Regions from separate parts of the Rhizobium sp. NPDC090275 genome, predicted to be linked through region 2. Evidence: riboswitches for the same ligand, from Rfam matches in the RefSeq annotation. Region 2 holds a riboswitch; the other holds the start of a gene.

Region 1 (4,860 bases), on a different contig from region 2:
AGATCAGCAGGGATAGCGTCGCGACCGTCACGAAGACGATGATGGCGGCGAGGCTGAGCGCCCCGCCGGCCAGCGCATATCGTCTTTCGGACGGCGCAAGAAGCATCAGTTCATGCTCATCAATTCATGCTCATCAATTCATGCTCATGGCGGCCAGCCACTCGTCGATCCAGGCCTTGCGGTTCTTGGCGACCTCATCCGAGCTCATCAGGAAGGTCTTCGACGGGTTGACGAGCTTGCCGAAAGCATCCGGCAGCGGCTCCGAGGTCTTGGACACCGGCATCATCCAGTTGTTGGTCGGGATCGCGTCCTGGAAGCCAGGGGTGACCATGAACTTCAGGAAGTCCTGCGCCAGCGCCTTGTCCGGCGCGTTCTTCAACAGGCCGGCAACCTCGATCTGGATGTAGTGCCCCTCGGAGAATGCCGCCGCCTGGTAGCGATCCGTGTTTTCCGAAACCATGTGATAGGCGGGCGACGTCGTATAGGAGAGCACCATCGGCGCCTCGCCCTTGGTAAACAGGCCGTAAGCCTCCGACCAGCCGGGCGTCACCGTCAGCACGCGCTTCTTGAGCTTGGCCCAGGCTTCCGGCGCCTTGTCGCCATAGACCGACTTCACCCACAAGAGCAGGCCGAGGCCCGGCGTCGAGGTGCGGGGATCCTCGATGACGATCTTCTGCGCGGGATCGCCATCGACCAGCTCCTTCAGGCTCGCCGGCGGCGTCTTGATCGTCTGCGTGTCGTAGATCACGGCGAAATGGCCGTAGTCATAAGGCACGAAGACATCATCCTTGAAGCCGCCGGGGACCTGCAGCGCGCCGGTGTCGATGCCGCTGGCATCGAATAGGCCAGTGGCCTTGGCTTCGGTGATCAGGCTTGTGTCGAGGCCGAGGACGACATCGGCCTTGGTGCCGGCACCTTCGAGCTTCAGACGCGACAGCAGCGCCACGCCATCGGCGACGCTGACGAAATTGACCGTGCAGCCGCATGTCTTCTCGAACGCCGCTTTCACCTTCGGGCCGGGACCCCATTCGGAGGTGAAGCTCTCATAGGTATAGATGGTGAGCGCCTTGTCGGCCGCGAGCGTAGCCGTTGCCGAAAAGCTCGCCAACAGCATGGCAGCGCCGAGCGCATAGGTCTTGAAATGGGTCATGACACCTCTCCTCTAGGTTCATTGAAGGGGAAAAGGGCGGTGCCTGGTGTCACGCGTCTAATCCCTCCGCCGGTGTTAGCCGGATCAGGTTCCGCGGGTTGGCTTTTGCAAGCCTCTCAGCCAAGTATCTGGGAAGATACAAGGCACCCCGTTAGAGCGTCGCAAGGTGTATATCCGTAGCCGGCGTCTGGCAAGAGCGGACGTCGGCCAGGGTTCGTCAGCCGGGTTCGTGGGCTATTCGGCGGCCTCGGCGGCGGCTTTCGCGGGCGTCCCACCTGTGCGCGGCAATTGCACCGGCTTCAGCATCAGCGCCGCCACAAGCCCGATGAAGGCAATGAGGCACGAGGTCATGAACAGGGGCACGAAGGCGCTGGCATAGGCATCCGCCACCGCCTGGCGCGCCGCCTCCGGCAATGCCGCCATCATCTTAGGCGTCAGCTGCTCGATATTCTCGACGCCGGGGATCGATAGACCCGTGCGGCCGAGCTGCGAGCCGATGATGGCGCCGTAGATGGAGATCGCGATCGAGGCGCCGCCCATGCGCGACAGCGTTACCGATCCGGTCGCCGCCCCGACATCGCGGGCGGGCGCCGCATTCTGCACGCCGATGATCGGCACCTGTTGCGCAAGACCGATACCGATGCCGTGCATCGCCATGATCGCGCCGATGATCAGCACCGGCGTTCCGGCATGCACCTGCGACAGCAGGACGAAGGCGACGGCGCTGACGGAGAGGCTGGCGATCGCAAACGGCTTGTAGCGCCCTGTCGCCGAGATCATCCGCCCGGCCGATAGCGAGCCGCATACGATGCCGCCGGTGAGCAGAATGAAGAGCGCGCCGGCCGCCGATGGCGAAAGACCCGTCGTCGTCTGCAGGAACAGCGCGAAGTAGTTGACCATGCCGATACCGATCGCACCGCTCATCACCGACATGACCAGCAGCAGGCCGAATGTCGGGTTGCGGAACAGCGACAGCGGAACGATCGGCTCGGCGGCGCGCCGCTCCACCAGCACCCAGGCGATGGCGCAGACGATGCCGAGCGCGATGATGCCAAGATTGCCCGGCGCCACCAGCGAGCCGAAGAGCTGGCTGCCATCGGCGGCGAGCACGATGCAGCTGGTGGTCATCGCCAGCAGCAACGCGCCGGCGTAATCGATCTTCGGGCGGCGGTTCGGCTTGCGGTAGGGCAGCATGAAGGCCAGCCCGGCAATCACGATCGCGCCGATCGGCACGTTGACGAGGAAGATCGAGCGCCAGCCGAACATATCGCTCATCGCGCCACCGAGGACAGGGCCGATTGCCCCCGAAGCCATGAGGACGAGGCTGGAATAGCTCTGGTATTTCGCTCGCTCGCGCGGCTCGAACAGGTCCGCATTGACGGCGAAGATCGACACCATGATGCCGCCGCCGCCGAGGCCCTGCAGCACGCGCGCCGCGATCAGCGTATCCATCGACACGGCCAGACCGCACAGCGTCGAGCCCACGGTGAAGATGATGATTGCCGCCATCATCACGTACTTGCGCCCGAAGAGGTCGCCGAGCTTGCCGTAGAGCGGCATGACGGCGCTGACGGCCAGCAGATAGGCCGAGCCGATCCAGCCGAACCGCTCGATCTGCCCGAATTCACCGACGATGGTGGGCAGAGCGGTGGCAACGATCTGGTTGTCGAGCGTGGCCATGAAAAGGGCGGCCATCAGGAAGAGAAAGAGAATGAGCCGGCGACGAGGGTCGGTCACCAGCGGCTGCGCGGCGATCTGTGAATTCATGGGGGCGATCTTTCAGGTTTCGGCGCAATTTATGTGCTGTCAGCATATAAATGTCAACGTCATATAAATGACATCAGCATATTTTCCTCCCCGATCGCTTCTGTTATCCTCCGTCCCATGACAGATAGTTTGCAAATCGCCCCAGACACCACGCCGACCGAGGATGATATCGCCCATATCGGCCAAAGCATGAGCCGTATGCGCATGATCACGGGGCGACGACTGATTGCCCGCCTCGCCATCGAAAAGGTGGCTCCGGATCTGGAGCTTTCGCATCTGGATGTTCTCGAAGCCGTCAAGCTCGCCCGCAGGAATGGCGAGGTGACCGTGGGGACGATTGCCGAGGCCATGCGCATCGATCCGTCCCGCGCAAGCCGCATTGTCGCCGACATGGTCGGCCGCGGTGTTCTCGAACGCGCGGCATCTCAGCAGGACGCCCGGCGGATCCTGGTGGTGATCACGCCATCCGGCTGGAGCCTGCTCACGGAACTGAAATCTCAAAAGCTCGCGATCATCAAGGATGTCGTCTCCGACTGGTCGTCTGCGGACGCCAAAAACTTCGCCGAGCTATTTGATCGGTACATGACCGGCTTCGAGCGCGTTTTCGCCATGCGTGACAAACATTTGCCCGCGGCACCAAAAGCTGGAAAATAGAACGAGAGATTGATCTGAATCAAACGGTTACCCGACAGCGTTTCATAGAACTCCCCCTGACCATAAACCTAGGAGAGATTCGAATGAAACGCCGCCTGGCAAAACTAAAGGGCATGTTCGCTGCCGTCGTTCTGGTTGCCGCTGCCCATCCGGCCATGTCCGCCGACCTGACCCAGCCGACCGCGGCTCAGGAAGCAACGCAGAGCCAGAGCCCCTGGATGATCCGCCTGCGCGCGCTTGGCGTCATCACCCAGGATTCCGGCTACGTTGGCGGCGTCGCGGGATCGGATCTCTCCTACTCGGACACCGTCGTTCCTGAATTCGACGTCACCTACTTCTTCACCGACAACATCGCCGCCGAGCTCATCCTCGGCACGACATTCGCCAACGTCACCGGCAAGGGTTCGATCGAAAGCCTCGGCGATGTCGGCAAGACCTGGCTGCTGCCGCCGACCGTCACGCTGCAGTATCACTTCAACGATTTCGGCAACTTCAAGCCCTATGTCGGCGCCGGCTTGAACTACACGATCTTCTACAACGAGAAGGGCAAGAGCGCCCAGAGCCTCGACATCGACAACACCTTCGGCGTCGCGCTCCAGGCCGGCTTCGACTACATGTTCGACGAGCACTGGGGCCTCAACGTCGACGTCAAGAAGATCTTTCTGCGTCCCGATTTCAACGTGAACGTCGGCGGCGCCGACATGACCGGCAAGGCCAAGCTCGATCCTTGGCTGATCGGCGCCGGTGTGACCTACCGTTTCTAAACCCAACCTTTATCGCAGAAACGCCAGAGGGCGCGGACAAACCCTGTCCGCGCCCTTTCCCTTTTCCTCCGCTTTGCGCTATGGGCAATGCCCATGAGCCAATCCACCTTCACCATCCTGCTCGGCGGCGAGCTGCACATCACGGAGCGCCTTCGCGTCGCCGTCTCCGGCAGCCGTTTCATCGCGGCCGATGGTGGCATGCGGCACGCGCTGGCGCTCGGTGTCAGGCCGGAGCTCTGGGTCGGCGATTTCGATTCCACGCCGGATGATCTGACGGCCGCATTCTCGGACATCCCGAGAAAGCCCTACCCCGCCGCCAAGGCCGCCACCGACGGCGAGATCGCCGTGTCGGAAGCGATTGCGCGTGGCGCGACACGGCTGATCCTCGTGGGCGCCCTCTCTGGCGACCGTTCCGACCACGCGTTGCAGCACCTGCTCTACGCCGTCAGTCTGGCAGAAACCGGCCTCGATGTACTCCTGACCTCGGGCACGGAAGAAGCCGTGCCGCTGATCGCGGGCAGCATC
Region 2 (4,860 bases):
GTCGGCGCCGGCGACAAAGACACCGCTGACATGCGCCAGCTTCAACCCGCCGATGGCAACAGATGGAACCGGGCAAGCGGCGACGAGACGTGCAAGGCCGTCGAAGCCGATCGGCTGCTTGTGGTCCGGCTTGGTCGGCGTCGCGAAGACCGGCCCGATACCGGCGTAGTCGACCAATGCGGGATCGACAGCTCTTGCAAGCGCCTCGGTCTCCACCGACAGGCCGAGGATCATGTCAGGTCCGATCCGCTCGCGCGCGGCGCGCACGACCATATCGTCCTGGCCAACATGCAGCCCATCCGCGCCGATCGCGATAGCTGCCTCGACATCATCGTTGACGACAAGCAAAGCGCCCGTCCCGGCAAGCGCTTCCTTCAAAGCACGGCCGGTCTCGATCATGCGCGCCGTGGAGGCATGCTTGTCGCGGAGCTGCACGACGGTGGCGCCACCGGCGACGGCGCGCCTTGCGGTTTCGACCATGCCGATGCCGGCGCAGAGCTCGGGATCGAGAACGAGGTAGAGCGAGAGATCGATCCTGCTCATAGCATCCGCACCCGCGATTTGGTGTCGATAGCAGCGCCGTCTATCGCCGCGAGGGCGTCTAGGAACCGCCAGGAAAATGACCCCGGTCCATCAGCGGCCCGCGCCGCCTCTTCGCCGGCGACGGCGAACATGGCGAGTGCCGATATCGTCGCTTCGAATGGCGCATCGGGCCTGATGGCGGCGAAGGCGCCGACGAGGCATGTCAGCGAGCAGCCGAGCGCCGTCACCTGCGGCATCAGCGATGAGCCGCCCTCGATGCGGCAGGCACGCGCGCCGTCGGTGACGAAATCGACCTCGCCGGTCACCGCGACAACGGCCTGGTGCGTGTTAGCGATATGGCTGGCTGCAGCTTCCGCCTGCTCCACGGGGTCACGGCTGTCGACCCCCTGCCCCCGGCTTTCGCCGCCGGCGAGCGCGATGATCTCCGACGCGTTGCCGCGAATGATGGTCGGGCGAAGCGCCAGCAGGTCCGCGACGGCTCGCCTGCGAAAGGCCGTCGCATAATGGGCGACGGGGTCGAGAACCCATGGCCTGGCGCTTTCGCCCGCCGATCTGGCGGCGACGCGCATGCCGTTCATCCAGCTCGACGACAGCGTGCCGATGTTAACAGTCAGCGCGCCGGAGATGGCCGCGAACTCGCCGGCCTCTTCCTCGGCATGCACCATGGCTGGCGACGCGCCGGCGGCGAGCAGCACGTTGGCGGCGATGTTCATCGCAACGAAATTGGTGATGCACTGAACGAGCGGCTTTTGCGCGCGCATGGCATCGAGCATCGAACCGGGAGATCTGTCGTCTTTCATCATGCCCCTTTCGGGCGGGGCAAGACGCGGGAACCCTGATAGCTATGCCGAAGGGTCCGAGCGACTCCCTCCGCCAGCATTATCTGGTTCAGGTTCAAAGGGTACTTCTCAGTCTGCCGTCGGCAAACGCCCCTGTCTCTCAATGGCTCTGTTCTGTCAGAGAAGCCGACCGCTGTCACGCGCAAAATGACAGCAGCCCGGAGCCAGCAATCCGCTGCCGATCAGGCGCCGTTCTCCTTGATCGCTTCCATCGCAACGAAGGTCGACGTGTTGGCGACGAAGGGAAGACTGGAGATCTTCTCGCCCAGAACGAGGCGATAATTGGCGATATCGGACGTGCGTATCTTCAGGAGATAATCGAATGCGCCCGCGATCATGTGGCACTCCTCGACCTCCTGCAGCTTGCGAACCGCGACGTTGAAAGCATTCAGCGCATTCTCTCTGGTGTCGGAGAGTTTCACCTCGGTAAACGCCACATGGTTGCGGCCGAGCTTGTTGACGTCGATGATGGCGCGGAAGCCGAGAATGTAGCCATCCTCGATCAGTCGCTTGAGCCTGACCTGGCAGGGCGTGTTGGACAGGCCCACGCGCTTGGCGAGGTCGGTCACCGACATCCGGCCATCGGCGACGAGCGCCTCAAGTATGCGTTGATCAAATTGGTCGATTTCCCTTATATTTCCCGCACCAGCCACAATAATTCCCTTCAATATGAATATTGAATAGCGAACTAAAGACCAGAACGCTCAAAATCAAGTGAAATTGACTTTTTGAAATCTGCTAGCTTTCCGACATCAGCGGATCAGGAGCCCAGCATGGCAATCACCACCGACGCGGCAACAGTCGAAGTCACAGTAGAGCAGGCCAACGGCTCTGCAAATCCCTTTGACGGATTTGCCCCTCCGATCCGAGAACAGAGCGATCTGCGCCGCGCCATCACGGCTGCCTACCGCACGCCGGAGACGATCTGCGTGCCACGCCTGGTTGAAGCAGCCGCCCTTCCCGATCACGTCAGGAAAGCCGCCGCCGACACCGCTCGCAAGCTGATCGAAGCGCTGCGCGCCAAGCACAAGGGAACCGGCGTCGAGGGGCTGGTGCACGAATATTCGCTCTCCAGCCAGGAAGGCATCGCGCTGATGTGCCTCGCAGAGGCGCTGCTGCGCATTCCAGACACGGCAACGCGCGACGCGCTTATCCGCGACAAGATTTCCGAAGGCGACTGGAAGGCGCATCTCGGCGGCGGTCGCTCGCTCTTCGTCAACGCCGCGACCTGGGGTCTCGTCGTGACGGGTAAGCTGACATCGACGGTTGCCGACCGCAGCCTTTCGGCCGCTTTGACCCGACTGATCGCCCGCTGCGGTGAACCGGTAATCCGCCGGGGTGTCGACATGGCGATGCGGATGATGGGCGAGCAGTTCGTCACCGGCGAGACCATCGACGAGGCGCTGCAGCGCGCCAAGCCGCTTGAGCAGCGCGGCTTCCGCTATTCCTACGACATGCTGGGCGAAGCCGCGACGACGGGCGCCGACGCGAAGCGCTACTACAAGGATTACGAGACAGCGATCCACGCGATCGGCAAGGCGTCTGATCGGCGTGGCATCTACGAAGGCCCGGGCATCTCGATCAAGCTTTCGGCGCTGCATCCGCGCTACGCACGCGCGCAGAGCGCCCGCGTCATGGACGAATTGCTGCCGAAGGTGAAGGCGCTGGCGCTGATCGCCAAGTCCTACGACATCGGCCTCAACATCGACGCCGAAGAGGCCGACCGCCTCGAACTGTCGCTCGACCTTCTGGAAGCGCTCTGCCTCGACCCCGATCTGGAAGGCTGGAACGGCATGGGCTTCGTCGTCCAGGCCTATGGCAAGCGCTGCCCCTTCGTGCTCGATTTCATCATCGACCTCGCGCGCCGCGCCGGCCGCCGCATCATGGTGCGCCTCGTCAAGGGCGCTTACTGGGACGCGGAGATCAAACGCGCGCAGGTCGACGGCCTCGCGGACTTCCCCGTCTTCACCCGCAAGATCTACACCGACGTGTCCTATATCGCCTGCGCCAGGAAGCTGCTGGCGGCGACGGATGCCGTCTTCCCGCAGTTCGCGACTCACAACGCCCAGACGCTGGCGACCATCTACCAGATGGCGGGTTCGGATTATTATGTCGGCAAATACGAGTTCCAGTGCCTGCATGGCATGGGCGAGCCGCTTTACGACGAGGTGGTCGGCCGGCAGAACCTGAACCGCCCCTGCCGCATCTACGCCCCCGTCGGCACGCATGAGACGCTGCTTGCCTATCTCGTGCGTCGCCTGCTGGAGAACGGCGCCAACTCCTCCTTCGTCAACCGGATTGCTGACCCGAACGTCTCCATCGACGAACTGATCGCCGACCCGGCCGAGATCGTATCGAAGATGCCGATCGTCGGGCAGAAGCACGACAAGATCTCGCTTCCCGGCGAACTCTACGGGACGCGCGTCAACTCCGCCGGCCTCGATCTCTCCAGCGAAACGGTACTGAACCACCTGTCCCATCTGCTCGGCGAAAGCGCCACCAAGGGCTGGCGCGCGCTGCCGAGCCAGGCGACCGACATCAACGGCGCGCGCGACGTGCTCAACCCCGCCGACCACCGGGACGCCGTAGGCCAGGTTCGTGAGGCAACGCCATCCGAAGTCGCGGCAGCAATGCAGGCGGCGAAGGCGACAGCCGCATCCTGGGCCGGCGTCTCGCCCGCCGACCGCGCAGCTTTGCTCGACAGCGCGGCAGATATCATGCAGACGCGCATGGAAACGCTACTCGGCCTCATCATCCGCGAAGCCGGCAAGTCGGTGCAGAACGCCATCGCCGAAGTGCGCGAAGCGATCGATTTCCTGCGCTATTACGCCGAACAGGCACGCCGCACGCTCGGCCCCTCACACGCGCCGCTAGGCCCCGTGGTCTGCATCAGCCCGTGGAACTTCCCACTGGCGATCTTCAGCGGCCAGGTCGCGGCCGCCCTCGTCGCCGGCAACCCAGTTCTCGCGAAGCCCGCCGAGGAAACGCCGCTGATTGCCGCCGAGGCGGTCAGGATTCTGCATGAGGCGGGCATTCCCCAGGATGTCGTGCAGCTGGTTCCGGGCGAGGGTAGCGTCGGTGCGGCGCTTGTCGCGGCGCCGGAGACGGCGGCGGTCATGTTCACCGGCTCGACCGAAGTTGCCCGGCTGATCCAGGCCGAACTCGCCAAGCGCCTTTCGGCCGACGGCAAGCCGATCCCACTTATCGCCGAAACCGGCGGCCAGAACGCCATGATCGTCGATTCCTCGGCGCTTGCCGAACAGGTCGTGGGCGATGTCATCGCATCGGCCTTCGACAGCGCCGGCCAGCGTTGCTCGGCGCTGCGCATTCTCTGCCTGCAGGACGATGTCGCCGATCGCACGCTGACGATGCTGAAGGGCGCGCTGCGCGAACTGACGATCGCCAACACCAATCGCCTCTCCGCCGATATCGGCCCTGTCATCACCGCCGATGCGAAGGAGATCATCGAGACCCACGT

The links. A riboswitch is a leader RNA that binds a small molecule or an ion and turns the genes downstream of it on or off. The one in region 2 is predicted to bind thiamine pyrophosphate.
Region 1: another riboswitch for thiamine pyrophosphate. It lies ahead of thiB (thiamine ABC transporter substrate binding subunit); the one in region 2 lies ahead of thiM (hydroxyethylthiazole kinase).

The regions. Positions count from the first base shown of each region.
Region 1 is NZ_JBIVYL010000010.1:54,879-59,738, forward strand. Features, by position in the region: gene thiP (thiamine/thiamine pyrophosphate ABC transporter permease ThiP) at 1-106, opposite strand, end outside; gene thiB (thiamine ABC transporter substrate binding subunit) at 134-1,114, opposite strand; TPP riboswitch at 1,195-1,311, opposite strand; gene ACIQUB_RS23370 (MDR family MFS transporter) at 1,385-2,917, opposite strand; gene ACIQUB_RS23375 (MarR family winged helix-turn-helix transcriptional regulator) at 3,035-3,571, shown strand; gene ACIQUB_RS23380 (OmpW family protein) at 3,655-4,335, shown strand; gene ACIQUB_RS23385 (thiamine diphosphokinase) at 4,423-4,860, shown strand, end outside.
Region 2 is NZ_JBIVYL010000004.1:104,246-109,105, forward strand. Features, by position in the region: gene thiE (thiamine phosphate synthase) at 1-543, opposite strand, end outside; gene thiM (hydroxyethylthiazole kinase) at 540-1,343, opposite strand; TPP riboswitch at 1,392-1,487, opposite strand; gene ACIQUB_RS11875 (Lrp/AsnC ligand binding domain-containing protein) at 1,565-2,035, opposite strand; gene putA (trifunctional transcriptional regulator/proline dehydrogenase/L-glutamate gamma-semialdehyde dehydrogenase) at 2,156-4,860, shown strand, end outside.